One region of the Gordonia sp. 135 genome, then DNA from elsewhere that is predicted to be linked to it. Evidence: riboswitches for the same ligand, from Rfam matches in the RefSeq annotation. Region 1 holds a riboswitch; the other holds the start of a gene.
What was found. A riboswitch is a leader RNA that binds a small molecule or an ion and turns the genes downstream of it on or off. The one in region 1 is predicted to bind cobalamin.
Positions count from the first base shown of each region.

Region 2: linked by a shared signal. The riboswitch ahead of GKZ92_RS05020 (FecCD family ABC transporter permease) and the one ahead of GKZ92_RS08405 (CbtB domain-containing protein) in region 1 are both predicted to bind cobalamin.

Region 1 covers NZ_CP046257.1:1,827,688-1,835,672, reverse strand. Annotated here, with positions in the region: gene GKZ92_RS08430 (SulP family inorganic anion transporter) at 1-376, opposite strand, end outside; gene ppk2 (polyphosphate kinase 2) at 434-1,291, opposite strand; gene GKZ92_RS08420 (acyl-CoA dehydrogenase family protein) at 1,624-2,850, opposite strand; gene GKZ92_RS08415 (histidine phosphatase family protein) at 2,936-3,460, opposite strand; gene GKZ92_RS08410 (CbtA family protein) at 3,485-4,306, opposite strand; gene GKZ92_RS08405 (CbtB domain-containing protein) at 4,359-4,592, opposite strand; cobalamin riboswitch at 4,631-4,808, opposite strand; gene GKZ92_RS08400 (ATP-dependent helicase) at 4,818-7,985, shown strand, end outside.
Region 2 covers NZ_CP046257.1:1,094,084-1,102,068, reverse strand. Annotated here, with positions in the region: gene GKZ92_RS05055 (CocE/NonD family hydrolase) at 1-1,478, shown strand, start outside; gene GKZ92_RS05050 (oxygenase MpaB family protein) at 1,606-2,865, shown strand; gene GKZ92_RS05045 (TIGR04338 family metallohydrolase) at 2,874-3,392, opposite strand; gene GKZ92_RS05040 (YhjD/YihY/BrkB family envelope integrity protein) at 3,441-4,343, shown strand; gene GKZ92_RS05035 (DUF2786 domain-containing protein) at 4,351-5,181, opposite strand; gene GKZ92_RS05030 (excalibur calcium-binding domain-containing protein) at 5,282-5,554, opposite strand; gene GKZ92_RS05025 (L-lactate dehydrogenase) at 5,663-6,616, opposite strand; cobalamin riboswitch at 6,746-6,927, shown strand; gene GKZ92_RS05020 (FecCD family ABC transporter permease) at 7,000-7,985, shown strand, end outside.

The DNA.
Region 1 (7,985 bases):
GGAGGAATCCACCCAGGACGAGAATCGCCCCGACCAGTACGGCGAGGATCCCGGCGAGTGCCAGAGCGTCCTCCGGGTCACCGACGGCGGCCAGCGGCAGCACCGCTGCGGCGATCAGCGGCGCGAGCGACGAATCCGGGCCGAGCACAAGGATCTTCGACGGTCCGACCACGGCGTAAGCCGTCAGCGGCACGATCGTCGCCCACAGCCCCGCATACGCGGGCAGCCCGGCGGCTTCGGCGTAACCCATCCCGGCAGGGATCAGGAGCGCGGTCAGCACCAGCCCGGCGGTGACGTCTGTACGAAGCCACTCGCGTTTGTAGCTCCGGGCCGTCGCGAGCCCTGGAAGGCGCCACAACGCGGCGACGCCGCTCATGCGCGTGCCCGCCGCGGTGCGACGGCGACGCACTGATCACCGGTCATGTCACCGCTCCTAGTAGGGAGTGGGAATCCAGTGCAGCGCCTGGTCCGGCTGTCGGTAGCCGTGCGCCTTCTGCCGCTTCGGCAACGTGACCTCCGGACGTTCCAACGGGTCGTAGGGCACCTGACCGAGGAGATGGCTGATCACGTTGAGCCGACCGCGCTTTTTGTCGTCGTTGGAGGTGACATACCAAGGTGCCCAACCGGTGTCGGTGTAGCGGAACATCTCGTCGCGAGCCCGGGAGAAGTCGTACCAACGGCTGTAGGATTCGAGATCGGTCTTCGACAGCTTCCAGGTCTTGCGCGGATCGTCGATGCGACTCTGCAGGCGCTGGTTCTGCTGCTCCTGGCTGACCTCGAGCCAGTACTTCAGGAGGATGATCCCCGACTCGACCATCGCCCGCTCGACACTCGGGGTGTATTCCAGGAACTGGTGGACCTGTTCCTCCGTACAGAATCCGAGCACACGCTCGATCCCGGCACGGTTGTACCAACTCCGGTCGAAGATGACGACCTCACCCGCTGCCGGAAGGTGCGGTACATACCGCTGGAGATACAGCTGCGACTTCTCACGTTCGGACGGGACGGGCAGCGCGACGGTGCGGAACACTCGCGGGCTCACCCGCGCCGTGATCGCCTTGATGACACCCCCCTTGCCCGCCGTGTCCCGACCCTCGAAGACCACGCACACCTTGGCCCCCGACGACCTGACCCATTCCTGCATCGCCACCAGTTCGGCATGCAGGGGTTTGAGCGCCTTCCGGTATGCCTTGTCCGACATCGGACCGGCGGACCCGTCCGGTCGACCACCGACCAGCTCTCCGGTCGCTGACAGTTCGGGAGACATCTCCCGGTGCTTCTTCCCACCCATCGTTCACCTCACCATCGCGGAACGGCATGGGCAGCACAGCGAGGTCCCGAACTCCAGACACGAAGAGAAATACCGGAAACCTACGATTTGCCCGATTTGACGAATGCGACCGGAAACGAGCTTCGTCGCCACCGGATACGCGCGGTACCCACCTGCTGACATCGCCACCTCTTTCCTCGAAGGACTGGGCGAGTCACGTCGCATTGTCGACCGCCGGGCGCACGGTCACATCCGAATGCGCCGAACCGGGCCCAGAATTGCGCCGGTCCGCAATCGGGCCGTGAAAAAACGGCCCCGGCAGAGCTGCCGGGGCCGTCACCTCTCCCGGTGCATCAGCCGCGCAGCAGCCCCTTGGCGACGTGGGTCACCTGGATCTCGTTGCTGCCGGCGTAGATCATGAGCGACTTGGCATCTCGCGCGAGCTGCTCGACGCGGTACTCGGCCATGTAGCCGTTGCCGCCGAAGAGCTGGACGGCCTCCATCGCGACATCGGTGGCGGCCTTCGACGAGTAGAGCTTCATCGCCGACGCCTCCGACAGGCTCAGCGGCTTACCCGCCTTGCCGCGCTCGATCGCGCTGAAGAGCATGTTCTGCACGTTGATCCGGGCGATCTCCATCTCGGCGAGCTTGAGCTGGATGAGCTGGAACTGGGCGATCTCCTGACCCCACAGCTTGCGCGTCTTGGCGTAGTCGATCGACAGTCGTTGTGCCTCGTTGATGATGCCCAGCGAGAGCGCGGCGATGCCGACGCGTTCGGCGGTGAACCCAGCCTTGGCGCCTTCGGAGCCGCGCGAATCCTCACCGGTGTCCTCGGTCTCGCCGAGCAGACGGTCCTTGCCGACCCGGACGTTGTCGAAGAACAGCTCACCGGTCGGCGAGCTCATCATGCCCATCTTCTTGAACGGCTTGCCCTGCGTCAGGCCCGGCATCCCCTTGTCGAGGACGAAGGACAGCACCTTGCGGTCACGCATGGGGGTGCCGCTGCCGTCGTCGAGCTTCGCGAACACGACGATGGTGTCGGCGTACGGGCCGTTGGTGATGAACGTCTTCTGGCCGTTCAGGATGTAGTCGTCACCGTCGCGGCGGACGGTGGTCTTCATGCCGCCGAGAGCGTCGGAGCCCGAATCGGGTTCGGTGATCGCCCAGGCGCCGACCTTCTCCATGGTGACCAGCTCGGGCAGCCAGCGCTTCTTCTGGGCGAGCGTGCCCTTGCCCCGGATCGTCGAGGCGGTCAGGCCCATGCTCACACCGAGCGAGGCGACGAGGCCCAGGCACACACCGGCAAGCTCGATGTTGACCATCATGAACATCGAACCGCCCATGCCACCACCCTCGCCGGACGATTTCTTCTTCTCCCCGTTGGCCTCTGCCTCGAGTTCCTTTTCCAGCGCGTCCTTGGCCATCGCGTCGACCCCGAAGGTCGACAGCAGCTTGCGGGTGATGTCGTACGGAGGCAGCACGCCGGACTCGAGCTCGTCGAGATGTGGCCGGATCTCCTTGTCGATGAACGCGCGCAGCGCATCCCGCACCATCAGATCTTCATCGGACCACTCGAACATCGTCACTCTCCCCAGACAGTGCCCGCCGGGGGCGAACACGTTTCAGTTTTGCCGACTCAACTGTGTCAGGAGTCACTCACGATGTCTAGGTACGTCCGCCCGATTCTGTTTCTTCAGGGCGAATTCTCAGGGGCGGCCAGTGGTAGCAGGCCGCCGGCCGGACCTCGCACCGGAAGTATCCCGTGGCGTCGTCGCACAGAAGTGCCTGCGCGACGGGCATGGCCACGACGATCGACGCCCCGACGGTGATCGTGCGGTCGCGCCAGTCGTGCACCCGTCGCACGAACGCCTCGACACTCTCGCCGCCATGGGGCCGGGCCGCCGGATCGGTGAAGAAGGCCGCGAGCTCGCGTGGATCGATGTCCTCGGGCGCCGATCCCGCCCAGTTCCCGACATCGAGCGTGCGAAGCGCGTCGTCGACCTCGACCCGACCACCCAGGAGCCGGGCGCTCTCGAGTGTCGCGGGCTCGGGCCCGCAGAAGGACACCGGCCCGACGAGGGACGCGGCGAGCGCTTCGACGTCACGGCGGCCGCGGTCGTCCAGCGACGCGTCACCGCCGAAGCGCACCGATCGATTGGGACCGGTGCGCCCGGCGGTGATGATCTGCACAGGAATGGCAGTGCGCGGTCAGCTCTACACGGCGTCGACCGTCGGCGACGTGCTGGAGCTCTTCGACCGCGCCATCGCGCCGAGGATCAGCGCGAAGGTCACCGTCAGCACCGTCCAGAGGATCACCTGGTTGGTGATCGTGTACACGCGGAAGTCGGCGACGACGTCCGCCGGGAAGCCGGGGAACACGATCTGGCCGGCGTCGGTGCGCACCGGCTCGGGCACCTCGTCGAACGACGGCAGCAGCGCGATGGTGACGCCGACCGCGATCACGTACGCGGCACCGCCCACGACGGCCGACACCAGTCCGCCGATCCTCGGCCGCAACCACAGCTCGAGTGCGACGGCCACGATCATCAGCACGACCGACGCGATCGTGACGGTCAGGAATGCACCCGTCCGTTCCCCGATCGTGTCGTCGTCCCCGACCGCAGGCGGGTTGGCCGGGTAGGCGAAGAACGGAACACCGAAGACGGCGACGAAACCGATCGCGCCGAGCGCCCCGGCGACCGCGCGGGCATCGGTGGCCGGATACCGGTTGCCGAGGTAACTCCACAGCACGGTGAAGGCGACCCCGAAGAACGCGCCCATGCACAGGGCGAACACCAGGTTTCCGACGCCGGCGCCCAGATTCTCCTGCATGGCGCGGGTGAAGACCTCGCCGCCGTCGCCGTGCGAATGGCCGCCGACCGTATGTGCCAGCGCCTCTTCGGCTTCCGAGCGTTCACCCTCGTAGTCGACGGCCTTCGACACCACGGGTTCGAGGTAGAACCGTGCGAAGACGAACGAGATGATGCCGGCGATCAGGCCCGAGAGCAGACCTGCGCCGATGAGTTTCTTCTCCATGTGAACTTGTCCCTACGTTGTGAGAGTCAGGCCGACGCAGTGCGGTGAACGCTCAGTGGCAGGGAAAGCCGAGGAAGTGGCGGGAGTCGTGCACGAACTCGTGCACATAGGTGTTCTCCCCGAAGACCGACACGACACCTTGGTCGTAGCCGAGGAAGTAGTAGGCGAGCCCGGCCAGGAGGACCGTGAGGCTCAGCCAGAGCGCTGCGCTCGCGACCGACAGGTTCGGTACCGAAATCGCACGGGTGGGTGACTTGACTGCTTCGGCCGTACGGGGAGACGTCATGGGATTGTCCTTTCGCCGATCTCGCGTCGGTGAGTGTGTCGGATCTTTTGGCGCCGGCACGGCATCCTGACTCACGTCTTCCCCAGGCGCCGTCGAAATCCTCGACCGCGTCCGGCGTTGTCGTTCACAGTGGCGCGACCGCTCCGGATTCTCACCGGATTCCCCGTACAGGCGTGTATCGACTGTATACCCAGACCTGTCGCACATGTGAGACATAGTGGAGAGATGCCCCGCCCCTCGGTTCTCGATCGCTTCACCGCCCCCACCCGGCGATGGTTCACCGGAGCGTTCACCAAGCCGACCGCGGCCCAGAAAGGCGCCTGGACCTCGATCGCCGACGGCGCGAACACCCTGGTCATCGCCCCGACCGGGTCCGGCAAGACGCTCGCGGCATTCCTCTGGGCGCTCGACCGGCTGGCCGCCGACGCCGCCACCCGCCGTCCGGGCACGAAGGTCGTCTACATCTCGCCGCTGAAGGCGCTCGCCGTCGACGTGGAGCGCAATCTACGCGCGCCCCTCACCGGGATCACCCGTGCGGCGCAGGAATTGGACCTGCCCGAACCGAACATAACGGTCGGTGTCCGGTCCGGCGACACCTCGGCCGCTGACCGCCGCGCTCTGGTGAAGACCCCGCCCGACATCCTGATCACCACGCCCGAGTCGCTCTACCTGATGCTGACCTCCGCGGCCCGGGAGAGCCTCACGAATGTCGAGGCGATCATCGTCGACGAGGTCCATGCGGTCGCCGCCACCAAACGCGGCACACATCTGGCCCTGACCCTCGAGCGCCTCGACGAGCTGCTCGAGAAGCCCGCCCAACGGATAGGCCTGTCGGCGACCGTGCGGCCTCCCGAGGTCGTCGCCGGGTACCTGTCCGGCTCGGCGCCCTGCCAGGTCGTCAAGCCCAAGGCCGACAAGACCTTCGATCTCCGCGTCGACGTGCCGGTCGAGGACATGGCGAACATCCCGCCGGCACCCGGCCCGGACGGCGCCGACCCGGCCGAGCTCGACGACGCATTCTCCCCCACGGCCGGTTCGCTGTGGCCGTACGTGGAGGCGTCGATCGTCGACCAGATCGAGGCCAACCGGGCGACGATCGTGTTCGCGAACTCCCGTCGGCTCGCCGAGAAGCTGACCGCGCGGCTCAACGAGATCCACGCCGAGCGGCAGGGTGTCACGCCCGAGCCCACCGCCAACCCGACGGTCGCGGGCGGGGCTCCCGCGTTCGTGATGGGCAGCGGGGCGAGTTCCGGCGCCGAGGCGGTCCTCGCGCGGGCACACCACGGTTCGGTGAGCAAGGAGCAGCGCGCGCAGATCGAGGACGACCTCAAGGCCGGTCGCCTGTCCTGCGTCGTGGCGACCAGCTCGCTCGAACTCGGTATCGACATGGGTGCGGTGGATCTCGTGATCCAGGTGGAGGCCCCGCCGTCGGTGGCCAGCGGCCTGCAGCGCATCGGCCGCGCCGGCCATCAGGTGGGCGAGATCAGCCAGGGCATCCTCTATCCCAAACACCGCACCGATCTGCTGCACTGCACGGTCACCGTCGGGCGCATGCTCGACGGTGCGATCGAGGAGATCAAGGTTCCCCAGAATCCCCTCGACATCCTCGCGCAGCAGACCATCGCGGCCGCCGCCGTCGACGATCTCGAGGTCGACCACTGGTACGAGGTCGTTCGCCGGGCGGCTCCCTACCGCGACCTCGGACGCGGGGTCTTCGACGCCACCCTCGATCTCATCGCCGGGCGGTTCCCCTCAGACGAGTTCGCCGAACTCCGGCCGCGGGTCAACTGGGACCGCGACGCGGGCGTGATCACCGGCCGCCGTGGCGCCCAACGACTCGCCGTCACCTCCGGCGGGTCGATCCCCGATCGCGGACTGTTCGGCGTCTTCATGGTCGGCGAGAAGTCCACGCGCGTGGGCGAACTCGACGAGGAGATGGTGTACGAGTCGCGGGTCGGCGATGTCTTCGCCCTCGGCGCGACGAGCTGGCGCATCGAGGACATCACCCACGACCGCGTCCTGGTGTCGCCGGCCTTCGGGCAGCCCGGCAGGCTGCCGTTCTGGATCGGCGACGCGATCGGACGTCCCGCCGAACTCGGTGCGGCGATCGGCGCGTTCACCGGGGCCATCGCCGATCCCGGGAAACTCGACGCCCATGCCGAGAGGCTCGGACTCACCGAGAACGCCCGCACCAACCTGGCCACGCTCATCGCCGAACAGCGCGAGGCGACCGGTCACCTCCCCACCGACCGGACGCTCGTCGTCGAACGGTTCCGCGACGAACTCGGCGACTGGCGCGTCATCCTGCACTCCCCCTATGGCTTGCGTGTCCACGCGCCGTGGGCGAGCGCCATCTCCCAACGACTCCTCGCGACACTGGGTATCGAGGGCGCCACCACCGCCTCCGACGACGGCATCATCCTGCGTCTGCCCGACACCGACGACGCACCCCCGGGTGCCGACGTCTTCCTCCTCGATCCCGACGAGGTCGAACAGCTCGTGACCGACGGTCTCGCCGACTCGTCGATGTTCGCCTCGCGGTTCCGCGAATGTGCCGCGCGCGCACTGCTCCTGCCGCGGCGCGATCCCGGCCGGCGCGCGCCGCTGTGGCAGCAGCGGCAGCGCAGCGCCCAATTGCTCTCCGTCGCATCCAAGTTCCCGGACTTCCCGATCGTCCTCGAAGCGGTTCGCGAGTGCCTGCAGGACGTGTACGACCTCCCGGCACTGCTCGACCTGCTCGGCCGCATCCGGTCGCGCCGGATCCGCGTCGTGGAGACCGAGACCCCGAGTCCGTCGCCGTTCGCGGCGTCGCTGCTGTTCGGCTACGTCGGCGCCTTCATGTACGCCGACGACGCGCCGCTCGCCGAACGTCGAGCCGCCGCCCTGTCCCTCGACACCAGCCTCCTCGCGCAGCTGCTCGGCCGCGTCGACCTGCGTGAGCTCCTCGATCCCGGCGTCATCGCCGAGGTCATCGCCCGCCTGCAACGCCTGTCACCCGACCGCCAGGCACGCGACGCCGAGGACGTCGTCGACCTCCTCCGCTGGCTCGGACCGCTGACCACCGAAGAGGTCGAGCCGAGATATCGGGGAGAAGCGGCGGTGGCCGAGGTGCTGGCCGAGCTGCACCGCAGCGGGCAGATCATCTCGGTCAACCACAACCGGCGCGCGCTGTGGGCGTCGATCGACGACACCGCACGACTCCGCGACGCACTCGGAGTCCCTGCACCGATGGGCATCCCGGCGGCCTACCTCGAACCGGTACCCGACCCGGTCGGCGACCTCATCGGGCGCTACGCCCGCACCCACGGGCCCTTCACCGTCACCGACGCGGCGGCGTCCCTGGGCATCGCGACCGCCGTCGTCCGCGACACCCTGGCCCGCCTCGCCGCGGAA
Region 2 (7,985 bases), 730 kb from region 1:
AGGACTCCGTCGAGATCATCGACTGGGTCAGCGAGCAGGACTGGTGCGACGGCACCGTCGGCCTGGCCGGCTGGTCGTATTCGGCGATCAACTCGCTACAGGCCGCGGACAAGCGCCCGCCGCAGCTGAAAGCCGTCTTCGCAGTGGAGGGTTGCGACGACATCGTCCGCGACATCTACATCACCGGCGGCATGCCTTCGGCGTTCATCCCGGTGTGGCTGTCGGCGGTGAACATGCTCAAGTGGGTGCCCAACCCCGCCAACATCATTCGGGACATCACCAGCGGTCACGCGTTGAGGTGGGCCATCGACCGGGTGAAGTCGCCGGCCACCGAGATCCCCTCGCTGCTCTGGGGTTTCCTCACCGCCCGCGACCCGCGCATCTTCGACGACCCGTATTTCGACGAACGCGACCCGATCGTCGACCGCATCGAGGCACCCACGTTCACCGTCGGCGCCTGGCATGACCTGTTCGGCCGCAGTGCAACCGGCGTCTACGAGCGGCTGAACATGGAACCGGGCCGCAAGCAGATGATCGTCGGCGACGGCTATCACCTCGACGTCGGTTCGGGATACGGCGGCAAGTTCGCGCCACCGCGTCTGGACGTCCTCGAACGCGCCTGGTTCGACCGCTGGCTCAAGGGGCACCGCAACGGCGTCGAGCACTACGGGCCGGTCACGATGCTGCAGCAGGGAGGTGCGTGGACCGCCGGACAGAACTTCCCCCGCCCGGGCGTCGAGCCGAAGCGGTTGTACCTGACGGCCGATGCCTCGTCGACCGCCGACCATGCGGTACACGACGGCTCGCTGGGTTCGACTCCCGCACAGGGTGTCTCGTCGTTGCACATCCGCCCCGACATCCGCGGTCTCCGATCGCGCGACATGACCCAGGTGACCGCCGGCGCCACGATGGTCCTCGGCGCCGATTACGCCAAGGACGCACGCTTCCAGGAGCGGGGCGCGTTGTCGTTCACCACCGGCCCGGTTCTCGAGGCCACCCCGATCAGCGGCGCGATGAACCTGCGACTCAACGTCGCAACCACCGCCCACGAGGCGATCTGGGCGGTGACCGTGAACGACGTTGCGCCCGACGGCACGTCGACGGTGCTCACCAACGGCGCCCTCTCCGCGTCGAATCGCGCACTGGACCGCAGCAAGTCGACCTACGCGGCCGACGGCAGCCTGCTCTCGGCGCACCACTACCTGTCGCACAAGCGCAAGCTGCCGGTGCCCGCCGACGAGCCGGTCCGCATCGACGTCGACCTGGTCCCGACCGACGCGGTCCTGCAGCCGGGGCACCGCCTACGCGTCGACGTCTACGCGGCGAGCCTGCCCCGCTACCTCACGGTGGTGCCCGACCTGATCAAGGCACGCGGCCGCAGGCAGCGCCTGGTCCTCGACCCCGACCATCCGAGCTACCTCACGTTGCTCGCGGGTGAGGGACTGTGCGCCGACGCACCCGAGGCGGTGCAGCTCTAGCTGCGCAGCGCCCCTACCTGCAATTTGGGACGGTTCTTTTTGTTCGTCCCATTGACACCGTCGTACCTCCGACCTACGTTTTGGGTGACAGCCGTTACCCAGAACCTCCGATCGGAGTGCACGTCCGATGACCACCGCACGGGTTGCCACCACGCCGCCGCAGGCGCCGCCGAGCACCCCCGCACCGACTATCCCGTCCCGCCACCCGGACGGACCCTGCAAGATCCCGATCGGCCTGCGGCTCGTCGGACCCCTGCTGGGTCTGCGCAAACCCGACCGCGAACTGTTCCGTCATCTCGGTGAACTCCTGACGATCGGCGACGAGCCGGCGGATCGCCTGGTCGAGTGGATGCACACCGCCGGAATGGCCCGGTCCCGTCCGCTGTTCGAGCGGGCACTCGTCAACGGCATCGACTCGATCGACGACGCCCCGGCCCCGCTGCGCGAGTTCTTCACCGAGGTGGAAACCGTACCCACCTGGGTCGACCGCGACCTGATCGAGAAGGGCGCGCGGGTCATGCGCAGCGGAGGCGCCGACGGCCTGTACGTGGCGCGTGACGTCGCCCTACTCGGCGGCTACCAGTTCGCCGGTTTCAACCAGACGCTGCTGCGCACCGGCGCCCTCGAGAAGGGCTCGAACACACGGTTCGCCGAGACCACCCAGTGGGCCACCGACGTCATCACCGAAAACGGTTTGCTGCCACAGGGAATCGGTTACCGGTCGACGCTGCGCGTCCGCCTGATCCACGCGATGGTCCGGCGCCACGTCGCGGCACTACCCGACTGGGATTCCGATACCTGGGGGCTCCCCATCAATCAGACGGACATGGCCGCGACGCTCGTCGGAGCACTCGTCTCGCCCAGCCTGGGCGTGGTCATGATGGGACTCGTCAACCGCCCCAGTGAATATGACGCCGTCGCGCACCTCACCCGGTACGCGGGATGGCTACTCGGCGTGCAGGACGAGTTCCTGCCCACGGGCTTTCGCGACGCGATCCGCGTGCTGCTCCAGACCTCGTACGTCCTCTCCACCCCCGACGAGACGACCAAACAGCTCTCGGTGCCCATGGCCGACGATCCGCTGCAGTGGAACTACTCGCGGTTCCCGAAGTTACGTCGCAAGATCGCTCGCGCACAACACCTCTCGGTCACCAGCGGCTTCCTGGGACCCGCGGCGATGCGCACACTCGGACTGCCGTTCGTCCCACCGTGGTATCCGGCGATCCGGTTCCCGGTGAACATCATCCGTTCGGTGCAGGCGCAACGCCCCGGCGGACGCGAACGTGCAGCGATCCGCGGCGCCGCCGAACAGCGCGAGTTCATGCGGATCATGACCGGCGGTGAGGCCACCGTCGGCCATGCCGCGAAGGAGATCACCGGGCACTAGGCGCCCGATCAGCCGATCCCGGAATCGGCCAGCACCACGCGGAACACGAAGGCCGCCTCGGGGCCGAGGACGAGGCCCACGAGTTCGATGAAGGTGAGCACGAAGCCGCGTCCGTGCCCCGGCCCCTTGGAGTCGTCGAGGTGATGGGCGAGCTCGTGCAGCACCACGAGCTCGCGTAGCGCCCACCGGCCCTCCGCCGACGACGGGATCGCGATCTCCGCGCTGAGCAACTTGTCACCGGAGATCGTCGTCGACCGGGCGTAGTGTGCCGAGCTCTGGCCGCGCCGCTCGCGCACCGACACCGGCTCGGCGGCGCGTGGGAACCGCGACCGTACGCTCGGCAACTCCAGCACCAGTCCCACGTAGTCGCGCACCGCGTCGATCGAGGCGAACCGGGCCTCGGCGGGCAGCGTGAGTTCGGTTCCGGCCAGCTGCACGGTGCGCGAGGAGGACGCGGTGTCGAAGAGTCGGAAGACGAGTCGCTCGGCGTCGTAGTACCGGGCACGCCCGGTGTCACGCGGACTCATGGCATCGCCAATGATGATGAGGGTCCGCCGTACCCGATGGGAGTCCTCATGCGCCGTCCCGACCTGCACGCGATCGGCGAACGTGTGCTGCGACTGCCGGGCGCGACGCTGAGCCTGCGCATCCTCACCGACATCGCGCGCGGCGACATCACCGACCGCGCGATGACCCTCGCCGCGCAGGCCTTCACCTCGATCCTGCCCATCGTCATCCTGCTGCTCACGCTCCCGGGCAGCGACGTCGTCGACGACGCCCTGAGCGGGCTCGGCATCCCGGTGAGCAAGCTCGACCACAACTCGGTGGACAACCCGCAGTCGTTCGCCACCTTCGGGATCATCGGCGCACTCATGACCATCGCCGGCGCCACCTCCCTGTCACGTGCACTCGGCCGAATGTATGTCGCGATCTGGGGCGTCACCAAACTGCCGTGGCGAGCTTTCTGGCGCTGGGTGATCGTGCTGTTCCTCATCCCGACCGCGGTCACCGCGCAGGGGCTGTCGACCGGCCTGCACGCCGAGACACTGTTCGGCCTCCACCTCGGCGGCAGCGGCCTCCTCGGCATCGTGCTGGTCTTCGGAGTGACGGTGACGATCTGGTCGGGCACCTTCACCGCCATCCCGCGCTTGCTGGTGTCCACCCAGGTCCCGCTGCGTCTTCTCGCCCTCAACGGTGTGGTCACGGGGCTGCTGATCACTGCCCTGCTGGCCGGCAGCCGGCTCGTGCTGCCCACGTTGGCGTCGGGAACGATCCGCTATTTCGGCACTCTCGGCATCGTGTTCGTCGCGATCAGCTGGCTGTTCGTGTTCGCTGCGATCCTGGTGGTCACGGCCATCGTCGCGCACGGCGTGGCCACCGACCCCGGACGTGTCGGCACCTGGGTTCGACGTTGGGCGGGAACCCCGACCCCGTTTGCTCCGACCCCGTCGGTGGCCTGGTACGACCGCGGCGCCTGACCACTCGTCAGGCCTCCAGAGCGCCTCGCGCACCGCCGAATTCACGGTCGGCGCCGATCTTGGCCCGACGCCCCGCCCGGTCCCCCGCCTTCCGGGCGGCCTCCGAATAGCCGGCCGACGCGCTCGACGCCCGCCACGTGCCGCGAGCGGTGGACTCGGTCTTGTAGAAGTCGGTGACCTCGAGTTCCTTGTTGCGCAGGGCCAGCGCCGTCGAGCGTTCCGGCTCACCCGAGCGCCGTTCGGCGGCGAGTGCTTCTTCGCGGGCGGCGTCGCGGGCCTCGGTGAGACGTTTGCCGATGCGTTCGGCGAAGGCCGACTGGAAGTTGAGTCGCGCAGTGATCGGCGACAGCGGCTTCTCCTCGATCACCCGCCGCGCTCGCCAGCCGCTGCCCTTGGTGACGACCCGCGCGAAGGTCTCGCCCTTGTACGCCCCCGACCGCAGATAGGCATCGCTCGCCGCGACCATCTGGATGATCAGCGACGTGTAGAGCGCCTCGCAGGCGTCGATGTCGGCCTCGTACCCGTAGGCGAGGACGAAGGTCGAGTTGCTCGCGACGTCGACGGTCACGTCGTTGGCCATGGTGATCGCCACGAACAATTGCACGTAGGTGCGCAGGCCACGCTTACCCGGCTCGCCGATCTTGATCTGCCGCGAGATCGGGGTGACCTGCTTACGCGCGGCCGGATCGTGCGCGCGGGCCACGGCGAGATCGATCGACGACGCCGTGGCAAGGCGTTGTGCGGCCTGCATGAACGTCTCGGCCTCATGCTCGTTGTCGGTGTTCTCCGCCTGCCGCAGGAGGGCGGAGATCCGGGTGAGCAGCTTGTCGTCGCGCATGTAGTTCAGACTATCTGCGCGCCCGATCGGTTCCATCGGACTGCAGGCGAGCAGAAAAAGCCAGGTCGGAGACCCTCACGCACAGTGTGTGACCGAAGGGTCAGTTCTGCTCGCAGGCGATGCCGTCCTTGTCGCGGTCGCTCTCGTCGTTGGCGTCGTAGAGGGCCTGGTCGACGGTGAAGTTCGTAACCGGCGTGCCGGAGGTCGAGTCGACGGCGCCGGGCTCGCCGACGCCGTGCGGGTAGTCGGCGTTGAGTGCCGCGCAGTTGGCGTAGTCGGTCGCCGCCGATGCAGGTGCCGCCACCATCAGCGGCGCGATCGCCATCGACGCCGCAGCGACAAAACCCAGAACCGTCTTCCGCGAACCACTCATCGTCGAACCTTCTCTTCCACCGATGTGACCAGGTGAAACTACCCCGGCGAGGATGCCGCACCGGCATCGAGCACCGAGATTGGTCCACCCGATGGACAGTGCCTGCCCCTACAACCCGAATCGCGCCTGCATCCGGCGTAGCGTCTCCGCCGAGGCGAGCAGACCGGCTTCCTCGTCCGGCGACAGCGGCACCTCGAGGCGCGTCTGCGCACCACCGCGGTCGACGACGGTCGGCAGGGAGAGACACACATCATCGAGCCCGGGGAATCCGGAGGCGACCGTGGACACCGGGAGCACCCGGTGTTCGTCGTTCAGAACGGCTTCGACGATACGGGTGGCGGCGAGGCCGATGGCGTAGTTGGTGGCCCCCTTGCCCTCGATGATGGCGTAGGCGGCGTGCACGACCTCGTCCCGGATACGCTCCCGTGCAACGGCATCCATCTCCCGACGCCCAGGTAGCGGCGTCCACGACGTCAGCGGCACGCCACCGATCGTCGCCGACGACCACAGCGGTATCTCGCTGTCACCGTGCTCGCCGACGACATACGAGTGCACACTCTGCACCGCTACCCCGCAGTGCTGCGCGACGAGGAACCGCAGCCGCGACGAATCCAGCACGGTTCCCGACCCGAACAGCTGATTCGGCGGCAGGCCGGTGATCTTCTGCGCCGCATGGGTGACGACGTCCACCGGGTTGGTCACCATCAGGTAGATCGCGTTCGGTGCCACCTCGAGCACATCCGGCAGGATGGCGCGCGTCAAACCGATTGTGGCCTCGGCCAATTCGAGTCGGGACTGCCCCGGCTTCTGCTTGGCTCCGGCGGTGAACACGACGACGTCGGCGTCGGCGCACACCGACACGTCGTTGGAGCCGATGATGTCGGCGCGCGGTACGAACTCCAGACCGTGGGACAGGTCGAGCACCTCGGCGGTGACCTTGGCGGCCTTGATGTCCAGCAACGCGACCGTGCGCGCGACCCCGCGGATCAGCGCCGAGTAGGCGATCGCGGTGCCGACCGCGCCCGCCCCGATGATCGCCAGTTTCGTGGGTCGTCCGTCCATCGGATCACCGTTCGCCTCGGTTCGATTCGCACCTGTCCGTTGCCTGTCAGCGCCCAGCCTAAGACCTCCGGGCATCCCTCGCCCGACGACTTGGCGACGGGTCGGTGAGAGCTCCGTGTCCGTATTGCTAACCTCACCGGTGAGAGCGGTCGCACCTGCACAGGCGGGTGCCAGGGAACCTGGTGCGAATCCAGGACTGGCGCGCAGCGGTATGGGGGACGGACCCGACATCAGGCCACTGGGGCAACCCGGGAAGGCGTCGGGTTCGGACGAACCCGAGTCCGAATACCTGCCGTTCTCGTCGAGTCCACCCGGCGTCTCGCGCACAGATGCCCAGACCAAAGGCAGTTCCACACGTGTCCCGTCCTCCCGACGGCACGACGATGATCGCCACCGCCATGTCGGTACGGCGACTCCCGTCGTTGCCCCTTGCCCTGATCCTTCTCGCGCTCACCTTGGTGAGCATCGCGATCGCCACCGCTTTCGGTGCCGAGACCATCCCGCTCGGCGATGTCTGGCGAACCGTCGCCGGGCGCCTGCGAGGCGACGAGCTCGACGCCGCCCACTCCGTGATCATCTGGGATCTCCGTTTGCCGCGTTCGGTTCTCGCGGCGATCGTCGGCGCCGGTCTGGCGCTCGCCGGCGCCGTCATGCAGGCCCTCGTCCGCAACCCGCTCGCCGAGCCGTACCTGCTGGGCGTGTCGGCCGGCGCCGCGGTGGGTGCGACGGCGGTCATCACTCTAGGATCGTTTGCCGCCCTGGGTGTCTGGGCGTTGTCCGGCGGCGCGCTGATCGGCGCCCTCGCGGCCTCGGTCACCGTGTACGCCGTCGCCCGGGCGCAGGGCGGACTGACCGCCCTACGCCTGATCCTCTCCGGAGTGGTCCTGTCGTCGGCGTTCCTGGCGCTGTCCTCACTGCTGGTCTTCACCGCGGCCGACCCGCATGCCGCCGACAACGTGATGTTCTGGATGTTGGGCAGCGTCGCCGGCGCGACCTGGGCGAAAGTGCAGATCGCCGGGGTTGTCGTCGTGGTCACGGTGCTCGCCATGCTCGCGATCCACTCCTGGCTCGACGCCTACGCAGCCGGGACCGACACCGCGACATCCCTCGGGGTTCCGGTGCGCGCCATGCGAAACGCGCTGTTCGCGGTCCAGGGAATCCTGGTCGGCGTTCTGGTCTCAGTCGCGGGTGGAATCGGATTCGTGGGCTTGATCGTCCCGCACGCGGCACGCCTGCTCGTCGGTGCGACGCACCGCGCGATGATTCCCGTAGCGGTCTGCGGCGGTGCACTGTTCCTGGTGTGGGTCGACGTCATCTCACGGGTGGCCGCGTCACCTCGCGAGATGCCGCTGGGCATCGTCACCGGACT